Regions from separate parts of the Clostridium estertheticum genome, predicted to be linked through region 2. Evidence: predicted binding sites of a transcription regulator. Region 2 holds the regulator's gene; the other holds the start of a gene.
The links. The regulator LexA, encoded in region 2, represses DNA repair genes until DNA is damaged. The targets are predictions, from matches to a motif close to CNAACANNTGTTNG.

Region 1: a site for LexA is predicted at 3,131-3,144, ahead of A7L45_RS08930 (DNA polymerase Y family protein). Genes of this name have one in related genera too.

Annotation. Positions count from the first base shown of each region.
Region 1 is NZ_CP015756.1:1,938,970-1,947,159, forward strand. It holds gene A7L45_RS08920 (coiled-coil domain-containing protein) at 1-738, shown strand, start outside; gene tkt (transketolase) at 909-2,891, shown strand; gene A7L45_RS08930 (DNA polymerase Y family protein) at 3,183-4,439, shown strand; gene A7L45_RS08935 (hypothetical protein) at 4,454-4,717, shown strand; gene A7L45_RS08940 (sensor histidine kinase) at 4,847-6,244, opposite strand; gene A7L45_RS08945 (peptidoglycan D,D-transpeptidase FtsI family protein) at 6,933-8,190, opposite strand, start outside.
Region 2 is NZ_CP015756.1:2,415,389-2,423,578, reverse strand. It holds gene purB (adenylosuccinate lyase) at 1-720, shown strand, start outside; one part of gene A7L45_RS22585 (IS3 family transposase) at 786-1,738, opposite strand; one part of gene A7L45_RS22585 (IS3 family transposase) at 1,738-2,122, opposite strand; gene A7L45_RS11120 (tyrosine recombinase XerC) at 2,435-3,433, shown strand; gene A7L45_RS11115 (hypothetical protein) at 3,501-3,983, opposite strand; gene lexA (transcriptional repressor LexA) at 4,156-4,764, shown strand; gene A7L45_RS11105 (methionine gamma-lyase family protein) at 4,852-6,129, opposite strand; gene A7L45_RS11100 (NAD-dependent epimerase/dehydratase family protein) at 6,202-6,867, opposite strand; gene A7L45_RS11095 (ATP-binding protein) at 6,890-8,190, opposite strand, start outside.

The DNA.
Region 1 (8,190 bases), 480 kb from region 2:
CAAAATCAATGCCTCCAACGTTGCAGAGATGTGAAAACAGAGCTTGATAGATTGCCACGTTTATCAAGATTAAATTTAAATAATGAGATAATACAAATGGTTAGTCTTCAGCTACCCTATGTTAAAGAAGAGCAGCAAAAATTCCATATGTCTTTGTATATAGAAGAGATAATAAGAAATGTTGATAATATGGATGATAATTTAGATAAGATAAAATATATTAAAAATCAATTAGCACTTAAAAGGCTTTTTTCTGTTATTGTAACAGACATGAATAAAATAGTTTTAAAACTTTACAAAAGAGAACAGATATCAGAACAAAGTAAAATATTGGAATATGAGCAGGCGGTTGGCAGTACAGGTCAGTCACAAGGAATATATATTCAATTTTTAATATCCATCATTAATTACATTAAAAATATAAATTCCTTTAATGTTGATAATAATAAATTAAGAAAAATTATATTTATAGATAATCCCTTTGGAGCAGCTAAAGACATATATATTTGGGAACCTATATTTGAGTTTCTAAAAACAAATAATGTACAGCTCATTGTGCCAGCCCGTGGTGCTACTCCTGCTATATCTGGAAGGTTTGATGTGAATTATATACTTGGTCAAAAACTTATTGGTAATAAGCAGCAGACGGTAGTAATGCAGGTAAGAAGTCAAGTCTGCGTGGATCAGGTTGAATTTAAGAAAATAGAACATGAGCAGTTGGGATTTGAATTATCATAATAAATAAAAATAACATAGAGTCCAATTTTTTAATAATTCTAAAAAAAATGAAAAAGTTTACAAAAAAATATTGCAGAAAGTGAAAATAAGATGTAGAATGAACTTATTAAAACGAGTTTAAAAAGTATAAACATAACTATTCATAATTTAAATATAGGAAGGTGCACATAATGAATGTAGATAATTTAGCTATTAATACTATAAGAGTACTTTCAGCAGAAGCGGTGCAAAAAGCAAATTCTGGTCATCCGGGGTTACCACTTGGATGTGCAACCATGGCTTATACTCTATGGGCAAAGCAAATGAAACATAATCCTAAAAATTCAAAATGGGAAGATAGAGATAGATTTGTACTATCAGCTGGTCATGGGTCTATGCTTCTATACTCACTTTTAAACGTATTTGGATATGATTTAAGTGTTGAAGATATAAAAAATTTCAGACAGTTTGGAAGTAAAACACCAGGACATCCAGAATATAAACATACAGACGGAGTTGAAACAACTACAGGACCACTTGGACAAGGCATTTGTAATGCAGTAGGTATGGCTATTTCTGAAAGCTATCTTGCAGAAAAATTTAACAAACAAAATTTTAAGGTTATAGATCATTATACATATACTATAGCTGGAGATGGTTGTTTAATGGAAGGAATTTCAAGTGAGGCATCTTCCCTTGCAGGAACACTAGGGCTTGGAAAACTTATAATGATGTATGATTCCAATAATATATCGATTGAAGGAAGTACTGATATTGCTTTTAGAGAAGATGTTGCTAAAAGGTATGAGGCATATGGTTGGCAGGTTATAAAAGTAGCCGATGGAAACAACATAGAAGAAATAAATACTGCTATAATTGCTGCTAAAAAGGAAGATAAAAAGCCAACAATTATAATAGTCAAGAATATAATAGGCTATGGTTGCCTTGCTAAGCAAGGAAAAGCTTGTGCACATGGGGAACCACTTGGAGTAGAAAATATCATTGCATTAAAGGAAAACATAGGATGGAATTATGAACCTTTTACTGTTCCAGAAGAAGTTAAAAAACAAATGGAAAGCTTTAATAAAAAAGCAGCATCTAAAGAAGTAACCTGGAACAAGTTATTTGAAGATTACAAAATAGCTTACCCAGAACTTGCAAAAGAATGGAAACTTTGGTTTAGTGGTAAAATAGCCACTGATTTATTAGAGGATGAAAGTTTTTGGAGTTTCGATAAACCAATGGCAACAAGACAAGCATCCGGAGTTCTTATTAACAGGTTAGCAAAGCTTGTACCAAATATAATTGGAGGCTCAGCAGATCTTGCTCCTTCAAACAAAACATATATGAAAGATAGAGGAGATTTCTCAGCCGAGGATAGATCTGGAGCAAACATGCATTTTGGAGTAAGAGAACATGCAATGGCTGCTATCGCTAATGGAATATATCTTCATGGTGGTTTAAAAGTATTTGTATCTACATTCTTTGTATTTAGTGATTACATGAAGGGTGCAATGAGACTTAGTGCAATAATGAAATTACCAATAACTTATGTACTTACTCACGATAGTATTGGTGTTGGTGAAGATGGACCAACTCATGAACCTATTGAACAATTAGCTGCTTTAAGAGCTATGCCCAATATGGTAGTGTTTAGACCAGCTGATTCTAAGGAAACAGCTGCAGGTTGGTACCTAGCAATAGCAAAATCAGAAGGACCAGTGTCCCTTGTATTAACAAGACAAACTTTGCCATTATATAATGGCTCAAGTAAGGAAGCACTTAATGGTGGATATATTCTCAAGGATTCTGTAAAAGAAACACCCGATGTAATATTAATTGCTTCTGGCTCAGAGGTTGAACTAATATTTAAGGCATCAGATGAATTAAAGAAAAAGGGAATAGATGCGAGGGTAGTAAGTATGCCTTCTTTCGAGTTGTTTGATAGACAAAGTAAAGAATATAAGGAAAAGATATTGCCTAGCAATGTAAGAGCAAGAGTTGCAGTAGAAGCAGCATCTTCATTTGGTTGGCACAAATATGTGGGACTTGACGGAGCCGTAATTTCAATTGATCACTTTGGTGCATCAGGTAAAGCAGAAATTTTATTTGAAGAGTTTGGATTTACAGTTAATAATGTGGTTGACACTGTATTGAGATTGAAAAATAAATAATATTAAAAAAGGATATATTACACAATATTGAGGTATAAGTAAATAATAAAATTGATTTAAGCGGCTAAAGTCCTAAATTGTAGGGGACTAAGGCCGCTTAATCTTTTTTGTGATTTTTGGTATTGTATAAGATGATATATTCATCAATTGTATTATAAAGATTAAAAAATACAAAAATTTCTATAAAAGGTATATAAATTAACTTCTAAAAAGCAAACAAATAGTATATAATAGTATTACGAACGTATGTTCTGAAATTAAAAAGTGAAGATTAAAGAAAGGAAGAGGGTTATGAGTAGATTGATATTTCATATAGATGCTAATAGCGCTTATTTATCATGGGAAGCTGCTTATAGACTTCAGCGAGGTGAGTTATTAGATCTAAGATTAGTTCCTTCTGTAATAGGTGGGGATGAAGAAAGCAGGCACGGTATTGTTTTAACAAAATCAATTCCAGCTAAAAAATACGATATTCACACGGGAGAAACTTTATATAGTGCTAGGGCGAAGTGTCCTAGTATTGTAATAGTGCCACCAAGATATTGGTTGTATATGAAGTGTAGTGCAGCTATGCATCAAATATTTGAGCAGTATACTCCAAAGATTCAGCGGTTTAGTATAGATGAAAGTTTTCTTGATTTTTCTAACATGGAAGGTTTGTATCCAGATTATATGAAGCTCGCTGAAATTATAAAGGATCGGGTAAGTAAGGAACTTGGGTTCACAGTAAATATAGGGATATCAAATAATAAACTGCTCGCAAAAGTAGCCTCAGATTTCAAGAAACCAAATAGAATACACACTTTATTTCCCAGGGAAATTAAAAGTAAAATGTGGCCATTACCAGTTGAAGATCTATTTATGGTGGGCAGAGCAACGACACCTAAATTGCATGGTTTAAACATTAATACTATTGGAGAATTAGCAAATTATGATTTAAAAATCTTAAAGAATAAATTCAAGAGTCATGGCTTAGTTATTTGGAATTATGCTAATGGCAACGAATTTTCCGAGGTTAGAAAGAGCAATTACATCGAAATGAAGGGAATAGGAAATTCTACTACAACTCCATTTGATGTTTACGATAAAGAAACAGCTCATATAGTATTGTTATCATTATGTGAAACTGTATCTATGCGTTTAAGAGATTCGAAGAATTGTTGCACTGTGGTAAGTATAAGTGTTAGAGGAAGTGATATGATATTTTATTCTCGCCAGAAAAAATTGGTGGTAGCAACTGATTCTACTCGTAAAATACATGAAATAGTTTGTTATCTATTTGATAATGTTTGGAAAGGTAATCCAATAAGGCGTCTGGGAGTACATATAACAGACTTTTGTGGTAATGATTTTTATCAGAGTTCTTTACTTGATACTTTTAATTATGAGAAAGATAGCAATCTTAATAAAACAATTGATGAAATTAGACTAAAATATGGTTCTAAAGCTATCAGTAGATCTTGTTTTCTTCATTCAGGGTTAAATAATATGTGTGGCGGAATGGCAGAGGGGGAGGAAGAATACCCATTAATGAGCGCAATGCTTTAAAGGAGATTAAATAAATGAAAGTTTTAGCATTACCTATAGAAATGATTTCTTATACAGATAACAAAGGAAACATAAAACCTGTAAGGTTTAGAATGCAAATAAATGATGAACCTATGCAAGTTATAAAAATAGATAAAGTTATAGTAAAGGATACGCAGAGATTTGCAGGTAATATTATGACTGTTTATAAATGCCAAAGTTTGATTGATAATTCTATGAAGTTATTTGAGATTAAATATGAGCTTGCAACATGTAGGTGGATATTGTATAAAATTTAAAGTGAAAATTATATAATAAAAGTATCTTGTAAAAAGATACTGCAAAGAATGATGAAGATAAAAACAGTAGGTAATGCTACCGCTTTTATCTTAACTCTCATTTCTTCTAGTAAAAATTTTTAAAAACAACTAAGAAAATATATCTGAAAATTCAATTTTAATTTTCTCTATAGGATCATTTATATTATAATTTTTATTTCTGTGAGACATCTGAGATTCTATGAGCTTAATAGGTAATTTGATACTAAATTCACTTCCAACACCCATTTCACTTTTAACACTTATATCTCCTCCATGCATTTCTACCAATGATTTTACTAATGATAATCCTATCCCATTGCCTTCCACAGTCCCTCTAAGGGAATCATCAACCTGGATATATGTGTTGAAAATTTTATTTAACATGTTCTGAGGTATTCCAATTCCTGTATCCTTTATTTTTATAAGTATATAGTTTTCATTATCGTAAATATTTACATTTATTATACCGTCAGCTTCAGTAAATTTAATTGCGTTTGATAATATATTCAGCATTATTCTTTCCAATTTACCTGAATCAAAAGATGTTATTTTTTCTTCTATATCCGTATCAAACACTATACTTATTTTCTTCGCTTTTGCATAAGTAACTACAGATAGGGTGATGTCTTCAATAGTTTTTACAATATTTCCATTTGCCAATTCTAATTTAAAAAAACCAAGTTCAATCTTATTCATATCTATAAGATTATTAATAAGCCTTATCAATCTATAACAATTTTGTTTCATTACTTTTGAATATTTAGAAAACATTTCATAATCAGGAACCACGGACTTGGTATCATATTTACTTTCTAGTAATTGTAATGCACTGAAAATAATATTAAGTGGCGTTTTTAATTCATGCGACATAGAAGAAAACATTTCTGATTGATCCATATTGCATTTCCTAGATTCCTCTAACAATCTGTTTTGATCTAAAATACTACTTTCCATTTTTTTAGCATCTAATTTTAGATTTAATTTTTCATAGCCCATTTGTGAAATTGAATTGGCAATAATAAATACAGTTTCTACAGCCAATTTTAATTTTTGCTCTTCTATAACATTAATTTCGCTAAGTGCCTCTAAAAATCTATTTTCACTAGTAGTTGGTTCTTTTATTATATTTTTAAAATCTGAAGCTGATGGTTTCTTTATTAAAAATTGCCCACCCAATATAGTTCCTATATGCTCTCCATTTACTAAAATTGGAGCCGCAAAATCTATCAAACCAGCATGACACCTGCAGATGTATGGTTTAGCTGATTTTGCAGCACCTTCTCCACATTTTCGATGAGATGCTGAACATTTATTATTCCCCAATACCGAATTTTGAATAAAATTTGTGCAAAAATTTGTAAACCTACTAGGTTTTGTAACAGGATTACCATTTATATCTACAATAACACTTGCAATATCCATATTTTTTGAAAAGTTATCTTGAAGCTTCTGGAGTAATTCAACATCTAAAATATCTGTGATTTTTAATCGTGCTTTATTTATCATTTTCCCCCTCCTAAAACTTTTCGTATATAATCATAAATTATTTTTTGTTTTGCATAATATTCATTATTTCCTATATATTATAACATAATTGTTAATGAAATAACAAAATTGTAAATTAAACACTTATAAACCTTTTTACGAGATTAAAGTGTTGTTACAAAAGATGTATTAATTTCTATAAAAAATACACTTAGTGGAATAGATGATGCAACGTAGTAATAGTATACTGTGAAAGAATTTCTAAATAACTAATATAACATTCGTTTACACCAACACAAGTAAACCCATATCATTAGATGTGGGTTTACTATATTTAGATTGTATTAATCTGAGCTATAATATAAAACAAATTTTGCATAAATAAACACATAATTGTATGAATTTTAATTTTATAACTGTAATATAGAATTTATGGATATATTAATCAACTATGTGAATGAATTCATTAATATTTAGCCTAGATAATGAGAAGGCTAATAATGGTAATGAAAGGATAGTTTACATATCGTGGATAATTGCGGCAATTGATTTAATGTTTATTTATTGGGCTATTGAAGATAAAAGCAGCAGTGAATTGTCTTTTATGTTGGGAGCACTTGTGAATGCTACCAAAGAGGCTGGAAAGGTTGGATGCATGTTAATGAGGCTATTGACAAATATTACAATACTAATAAAAAATAATGTAATATTACTTTTTATTAGTAGCATTTTTGTTAACTGCACTATTAACACTATCTGGAGATATACCCATTATTGTAAACAACTCAGAAAATATCTTTTTTGAAGCTGGTACTGCTGTCTGGGCTGCATAATAGTTATCTGAGTTTGGTTCCTCTATAGTAACTATTAAGCTTACTTTTGGATTACTCGCAGGAGCCATGCCTGCAAATGATGATATGTATTTACCGGAGATATAGCCACCGCTGACGCTATCAACTTTATTAGCAGTTCCTGTCTTCCCACCTATATGATAACCGTCCATATAGGTTCCAGCGGCAGTTCCTTTTTTAACGACACTTTCCAAATATGTTCTTAATAAAGCTGATTTATCGCTGCTCATTATAGTTCTTTTGTTAAAATTACTATATTGATTATCCACAACTGTTTTACCGTTTATATTATGAGATATTTCTTTCATAACATGTGGTGTTATCAATGTACCTCCATTAGCAACTGCATTAAATGCCGCCATATACTGTATTTGGGTAACTGCAACGCCTTGTCCATATGACATCGTAGCAAGATCAAGTGGTGTAATACTTTTTAGATCTTTTATTAACCCAGTGCCTTCTCCAGGCAAGTCTATATTAGTTTTTTTACCAATTCCAGCGTCTTTTGCAAACTTATAAAGATTCTCTTTTCCAATCATTTGTCCAAGAGTTATAAACCCAACATTGTCGGAGTTTTTTAATATATCTGAAAAAGTTTCAACACCATACTTTTCTTTATTATCGTTGTACAATGTTTTATTGCCAATCTTAATACTACCATTGTTTGTAAAAAGATATTTATCAGTCACAGAATTATATTGGAGTCCAGCAGCGGCCATTATAACCTTGAAGATTGATCCTGGCTCAAATACATCGCTTACAGCTGTATTCCTCCATGTAGTCTCTGCTTGACTACTTGTATTACCCTTTGCATAAGGATCATTCAAATTATAGCCAGGCGAATTTGCCATTGCCAAAATCTCACCATTATTGGGATTCATAATTGTTATACTTACAGATTTCGCACCATTTTTTTCTAAAGTTTCCTTAGCGACTCTTTCAGCTAACTCTTGAATTTGTTCATTTATAGTTAAAGTCAAATTTTTCCCGTTTATAGGATTAACCGTCACAGCCTCGGTATAAGGCAATTCATTGCTATTTTTGTCCAGCTGAACCACTTTTACACCAGGGGTACCTGCTAAATAATTGTTATAGCTCAGCTCTACCCCATTAACA
Region 2 (8,190 bases):
AAAGTAGATTCTATAATACTAAATACACTTTCAGAAATAGCTCAAAGTGCTTATAAATTTAGTAATGATTTAAGAATACTTCAAAGTATGAAAGAAGTAGAGGAGCCATTTGAGAAAAAACAAATCGGATCTTCGGCAATGGCATACAAAAGAAATCCTATGCGTTCTGAGCGAATTAGTTCTTTAGCTAGATATATTATAGTAGATTCATTAAATCCTGCTATAACAGCTGCCACGCAGTGGTTTGAGAGAACACTAGATGACTCAGCTAATAAGAGAATATCTGTGGCTGAAGCTTTTCTTGCACTTGATGGAGTTTTAAATTTATATATGAATATAGCAGGGAACATGGTTGTATATGAAAAGGTAATTACTTCTCATGTAAACCACGAGCTACCATTTATGGCTACAGAAAATATCCTTATGGAAGCAGTTAAAAAGGGCGGAGACAGACAAGATCTTCATGAACACATTAGAGTTCATTCTATGGATGCAGCTAAACGTGTTAAAGAAGAAGGTCTAAATAATGATCTTATAGAGAGAATTATAAATGATCCAATCTTTAAGATGTCAAAAGAAGAGATTATAGCTGTAATTGATCCAATTAAATTTGTTGGAAGAGCTCCAAGTCAAGTAGTAGACTTTATAGGTGAATATGTAAATCCAATACTCGCAGCTAATAAAGATGCAATTGGCGTTGAAACTTCAATAAACGTATAATTTGATTGTAAAAAGCTATCAGGAATTAATGTGTACCCCTTGTCAAGGACAATTTTAAAAAAAGTCTATGCTGATTTGAGAAGATGATTTCTGTATTGAACAGGAGTCATCTTTCTTAGACCCCATTGATATCTAAATTTATTATAGTAGATCATATATTGCTTAATCTCTTGCTTTAGTTGTTCTAATGTTTCACATGATTTTATGTATGCCTCATCTTTGAAATGGCCAAAGAATGATTCTTGTGGAGCATTATCCCAGCAGTTTCCACGTCTTGACATTGATTGTCCTAAACCAGATTTTTTTACTAGCTTTTGAAATGTCGGATTCGTATAATGAAATCCTTGATCTGAGTGTATAAATGCATCTTTAGGCAATTTAATTTTTCTATTCTTTTTCAGATTATGTATAGTGTCTGTTACGATATCTAATCTCAAATTATCAGTCACATTGTATGCCAAAATCTCATTTGTAGATCCATCCTTAATCGTAGATAAATATGCCTTCTTACTTTTTCCGTAAAATAGATAAGTTATATCTGTAAGCAATACTTTTCCAGGTATATTCTGTTTGAAATTTCTATTTAATAGATTTTTTAAAACAGTATGCTCCTTTGTAGCTTTCATCATACGTTTATATGGATTCGCTTTTCTAATGGGGCAAATGATACCATACTTTTTCATTATTCTTCTAATACGTTTTAAATTGTATACGATTCCAAATTCGCCTTCTAATGTCATTTTTATTTGTCTAGCTCCTTTTTTACGATTTTTAAAGTTATATGCATTTAGTACAATTTCACCTACTGCTTCATCCAACCTATCGCGTTGGCGCCTACGGCTGAGAGCTTTAGTAGAGAAATAATTGTAATATCCAGAACGAGATACACCCGTAATTTTGCATAAATGGGTAAGCATATTTTTGAGCTTATATTTTTCGATTTGTGAATTTATAAGAATAAATTTTTCCTGTGCTACTAAGATTATTTCTTGCTTATCAGCCTTCTTTCTAGGATGTCGATTTTTTTTAACAATTCATTCTCAGCTTTCAGCAAGTTAATTTGGGCTTTAAGGCGCTCGCATCTTTCGTCTGCGGAAAGTTCTCTCACTCTTGGTCTTCCAGTATTCGCATTTCTTGCATCATTTAGTCCACATATACCTTCATTTCTATATGCAGCTCTCCAGCGAGATCCTGATGATTTAGCACGTTTAATCCCAACTATATCTATATCAAACCCATTTTCTTCAAATATCTCCCTTGGAAATTTTCCTTTTTCGTTCTCTATTATAAAAATGCGTTTAAATTCATCTGTATATGTAATTCCCTTCATACTTACTGCTTTAACATTTTTGTTTTTAGCTAGTATTGCTACATCTTTTTCTGTAAATGTTTTGTTGCTCATTTAAATTTCCACCATCCTTGTATATATCTAATTTAAATTATTATACTTTTCTTTATTATACATAAAAATACCCTACCGGGTAGACTTTTTTAAATCCGTCTGCCCTATAGGGTACATTATAAATATAAAACTGATAGCTTTTTATTTTATAAAATTAAAAGTAAATCACTATTAATACACTAGTAAAAAACATAGATAAAAAATAAATATAATTATATTTTAAAATAAACATGATTTTACCCCCTCTTTTGTAGTATAATAATGTCGTGAAATGTAAGTTTCACGACATTATTATGTATTTTGGAGGTTACTATGAAATCTGATCTAAATGGTATTTATAAAAATGAACTACCACCGTTTCTAAATGATTATTTTAATTATTTATCTACTATTAAAGGCTGTTCTATTAATACTATAATTGCTTATACTGCCGATTTGTCATTACTTTTAAAGTTTCTAAAAATGTATAAAGATTTAATTCCTTCAGATAAGAACATAAAGCTTGAAGACATTGTAATTAGCGACTTTACCTTAGATACATTAAAAACTCTTAAATTACAGGATTTATACGCCTTTATCTCTTATCTTGGTAAATATAGGGCTAATGGCAATTATGCTAAGGCTAGAAAAATTGCATCCATAAAGTCCCTATTTAAATATTTAACTACTAAGGCTAAAGTACTAACTGTAGACCCAACTATAGATTTAGAGTCCCCTAAGATTGGAAAAAGAAGCCCAGTTTTTTTAACATTAAATGAAAGTAAGGACCTACTCGAAGCTACAATCTCTCGAGATAAACATTCTATTCGAGATCATAGTATTATTACATTATTCCTAAATTGTGGTCTCAGATTGTCAGAACTTTGTAGTATAAATTTGTCCGATATGAAAGAAGATACATTATCTGTAATTGGGAAAGGAAATAAAGAGCGAACAATTTATTTAAATAAAGCATCACTTAGAGCAATCTATAAATATTTACCTATTAGAAATATGAACATAGATAAAATTCATGCTGAGGATAAGGATGCCCTCTTTATCAGTGGCAAGTTTGGAAGAATTAATAAAAGAACGGTAGAAAGAATTGTTAAAAAGCATATAGGAGATGCTGGGCTCAACAAAAATAAATATACTCCTCATAAATTAAGACATACTTCAGCTACCCTTATGTATAAGTATGGAAACGTAGATATTAGAAGTTTACAAGACATATTAGGACATGAAAATATTTCTACCACTCAGATATATACTCATGCTGACGATGAAAAACTAAGAAATGCTGTTAAGTCGAATCCCCTATCTGATGAATAATAAAAAGGAGTATATACTATCACATCCGTGATAATATATACTCCTGTGCCCTCTTACTCTATACTTTTTATACCTTCTTTAGTCTTATAAGTCCTGGAAATTCCTCTTGAAGAAATTCTGAGTTATCTTCTTCGTCTTCAAGTAACTCTTTTGCTCCATCTATATCATCTATAAATTCCCAAACTTCATTATTTTCAGGTATGTATTTATCTTTATTTAGCTTCTCTTGCTTTTCCTCAGCTAAAAACGCTTCGTATGCTTCAATTTTTGATGCTTCATCATCTTTAGATGTTTCTTCATCTTTATTTTCTATGGTCTCTTCTAAAGCAGATTCATCAATTTCATCCACGTTATAAATATCATCATCTAACTTTCCAGTTCCAGCATCTTCAAAGACTTCATCAATTTTTATAGCTTTAACATCAAAACCTTCAAGTTCTAAACATTTTCCGCAATTATCACATTTCTTATTTGAATTTAATTCGCAGACTTCACAATCACCACAGTCATTACAAATTTTCTTATTATTAAATATACAGTTTTTAGACATACAACACCCCACTACATTTATTTCTAATACTATTATAATGAACTATTATAACAAATAAGGTATCATTAATCAAATACTTATTAATTTTTATTCTTATACCCTGAAATAGAACATTTGTTTGATGTTTTTGAACTTATATGGTATAATTATACCATGAATGAGAGGTGTTTACATGTTAACTCAAAAAAAAGATAAACAGAGTGAAATATATAACTTTATAAAAGATCAAGTTCAATTAAAAGGATATCCACCCTCAGTGAGAGAAATATGTGTAGCTGTAGGATTGAAATCCACCTCAACTGTTCATGGTCATTTAGAAAGATTAGAAAAAAAAGGATATATACGTAGGGACCCTGCTAAACCTCGTGCAATAGAATTATTAAAGGATGCTGTTATAAGAAAAGAACTTATAGATATACCTATTATAGGGAAAATTACAGCTGGGGTACCAATCCTTGCGGTTGAGAATGTTGAAGATACATTTACTATACCTTTAAATTTTACTAAAACTAATAATGAGTTATTTATGCTTAAAGTTTCTGGTAGTAGCATGATAGAAGCCGGAATATTAGATGGTGATCTTGCTATAATCGAGAAAGTTAATTCAGCTAAAAATGGTGATATAGTTGTAGCACTTATTGAGAATGAAGCAACTATTAAAAGATTTTTTAGAGAAAAAGGACATATAAGGCTTCAGCCTGAGAATTCATCAATGTCCCCTATCATATTAGATGACTGTTCAATTTTAGGTATACTCGTCGGCATTTATAGAAAGTATTAATTATTTCTTTAAAGGAAACAAAAGAGACTACAATAATTTTAATTGTAGTCTCTTTTTCTATCCTATATTGAAGTATTTACTCGAAATTTATATAACTTTTGAAAGAGCTATTAATATTCCAATTTTAGCATGATCAAATGTTAATCCGCCCTGTAAATATGCTATATAAGGTTCCCTTATTGGAGCATCTGCAGATAATTCTATAGATGCTCCTTGAATAAAGGCCCCTGCTGCCATTATTACCTTATCTTCATATCCTGGCATATCCCATGGTTCACACTGAGCAAATGAATCAATTGGAGAACCTGCTTGTATCCCTTTAATGAAATTAATTAGCATTTCCTTATTTCCAAATTTAATAGCTTGAATTATATCACTTCTTTTATCAGTATATTTAGGAAGAACATCAAACCCTGCAAGTTCCATAATCCTTGCACAGAAAATAGCACCCTTCAACGCTTCCATAGTTACGTGTGGAGCTAGAAACAATCCTTGAAATAAAGAACGCATTACTCCAAATGTAGAACCACATTCTCCACCTATGCCTGGAATTGTTAGTCTATATGAAGCTTGCACTACATATTCTTCTTTACCTGCAATGTATCCACCTGTTGGTGCAATTCCGCCACCAATATTTTTTATTAAAGAACCTGCAACTAAGTCTGCACCAACATCTGTTGGCTCTGTAGTTTCAATAAATTCTCCATAACAATTATCCACAAAACAAATTACATTCGGATTTATAGATTTTGCTGCTTTTATAATTTCTTCTATCTCAGAAATCAACAAAGCTTTTCTCCATCCATATCCAGTAGATCTTTGAATATGAACGAGCTTTATTGATTTATCTGATATCATTGTTTTTTTCATTAGATCTATATCAACCTTAGAATTATTTAATTCTAGTTGTTTATATTTTACGCCAAAATCTTTTAATGATCCTATATCTTTCTTATTAGTTATACCAATTATATTATGTAGTGTATCATAAGGCGTTCCACATACAGATAGCATTGTATCATTAGGTCTTAAATTGCCAAACAATGCTGCCCCAATTGCGTGTGTTCCATTAACAAAATGTGGCCTAACTAGTGCGCTCTCGCAATTGAAAATTCTTGCATATACTTTATCTAATGAATCTCGTCCTATATCACCATAACCGTATCCAGAAGAGTTTGTAAAATGAGATTCGCTAATTCTCTCATCTTGAAGTGCAGTCAAAACCTTAAGTTGGTTATACTCCCTTACTTCATCAAGCTTTTCAAACTCACTTTGCACATCTTTTATTGCTATATCATAGAGTCCTATCGTTTTTGAATTTATTTTATACTTTTTTTGTAGGTATTCTTTTGTTATATCTAACATGATCCATGTCCCCTTTGTATTATGTATTTTAATTTACATCATTAATAATAACATACATCTACACTATTTTATTCATATTGTGCCCTTTATTTGAATTACCTCAGAATTAAAAGCTTCTATTCCTGATTTTTCTTCTATTGCAACTTTATACATAGCTTTTGCCACAGTATTTCCGTATACAGGTTTATATTTTTTTAAAGCACCGTTAAATATAAATGGTATGCATTTTGAAACAACTTCCGCTGCTTTTTCACCAAATCTAAATTCAGTTCTATCTCCTAAAAGTAAAGACGGTCTAAAAATTTTAAGGCCTCTTAACCCTAAGTTGCTAAGTTCATTTTCCATTTGACCTTTAACTTTGTTATAGAAAACGGCGGACTTTACATCAGATCCCATTGCTGAAATTACAAGAAATTGTGATACATCATTTTCCTTCGCTTTCATTGCTAAAGAAACTATATATTCCAAATCAACTTTTTTAAAAACTTCCTTACTCTTAGCCTTTTTTATAGTTGTTCCAAGGCAACAAAATATATGATTAACCGTGTCTTCAAGCTTATAGGTGTCAAGCAATTCAAAATTGATTATTTTTTCTTCAAGCTTTTTATTATTTATTCCCGTAGATTTTCTAACCCAAACTATTACCATTTCATACTCAGGGGCTTCTAATAACATATTAACTAAATTGCCCCCAACAAGTCCTGTAGCTCCAACTACCAAAGCGGTTTTCTTTTCCATACTTATTCTCCTTATTTAGTTTTTATTCTTCATTCTTCTTAACTTCTTCAATAATTTCTTCAACAGTTTCCTTTAATTCCTCCCCCACTTTTTTATATTCAATTTCAAATTTTTCATTTTGATTTTTTATAAAGTACATTAAAGCATAATAAGTAGGCTTAAACTTATCCTTTAGCATAAATTTCTTTTCATTAAATAGATTTAATAATGAGTTATATTGTTTTTTAGCCATTAGTAATATAAAATACTCATTAATAAATCTATTATATTTATCTGTATTATTAGCTACTTGTAAAAACAAGGGAGACTTTTTAACGGATTCTTCTATTTTATCATTCAAAAGTAAGGTTTTTGATAATTCATAGATACTGCTAAAATTGTTACGATTTTTATCATAATTTAAATCTTGTTCTTTGTTTTTACTTTTATTAATTAAAGTTTCCCTACTACACCAGCTTTCTAAAAAATTTACAAGCCATAACACCTGCTGTTTTTCTTTTTCTCCTCCAAATCTTATTAGATACCATATGTTAAAGAATCGATCCTTAATTTGATACATATAATTTTTCTTGTTCAGAGGTATTTTATTTATTACACCATTCTTTTCTAATTGATTTAGCTGAGCTGACACTTCTTTGCTTTGCATTCTTATTTTGTCTGCAATTTCTTTTGTAGTTATGGCCTCCCAGCTTAAAGATATAACATCTACAATTTCTTGCTGCACTGGAGATAAATTATCCATTACGTGCTTATAAAGAGGTGTTACTTTATCCGATAATGTATCTATGTCTTTAAAGGCTAGTCCTCTATCAGAACATACACTACTGAAATGTAATGACATTATTCTAGGTACCCCACCAGTTAACCGCCTTATGGCTTCTATTTTACCTTTATTGATTTTGATTAGTTCATTCATACCTTTCTTATTAGAAATTTCTCCTAATTTTTCAAAATATTCATTAGTTTCTTCTGTAGTTAATCCTTTTAATTTTATTAACTTAAAGAAGTCATAGAAGGGTTTTTCATAATTAAAAGTGAATTCTAAAACCTCTGAAGATGCTCCTATAAAACGAATTTCAGAAGAGGTTAATAAAATTTCTCTAAGTTTTTGCTGCTCAATAAGTTTAAACTTCTTCAAAATATCTTCAGTATTATCTATTAGAAGTATTAACTTTTTATTTTGCTCTTTAAGTCTTTGTTCGACTATTTTAAAACATATATCTTCGTAGTTTTCTTCATTTGCATCTTTATCCATTTGATTATAAAGTCCTATAAATTCAGTACTTTCTAGTTCAAGATTTTGTGCTACGACTTCCCAAAGCT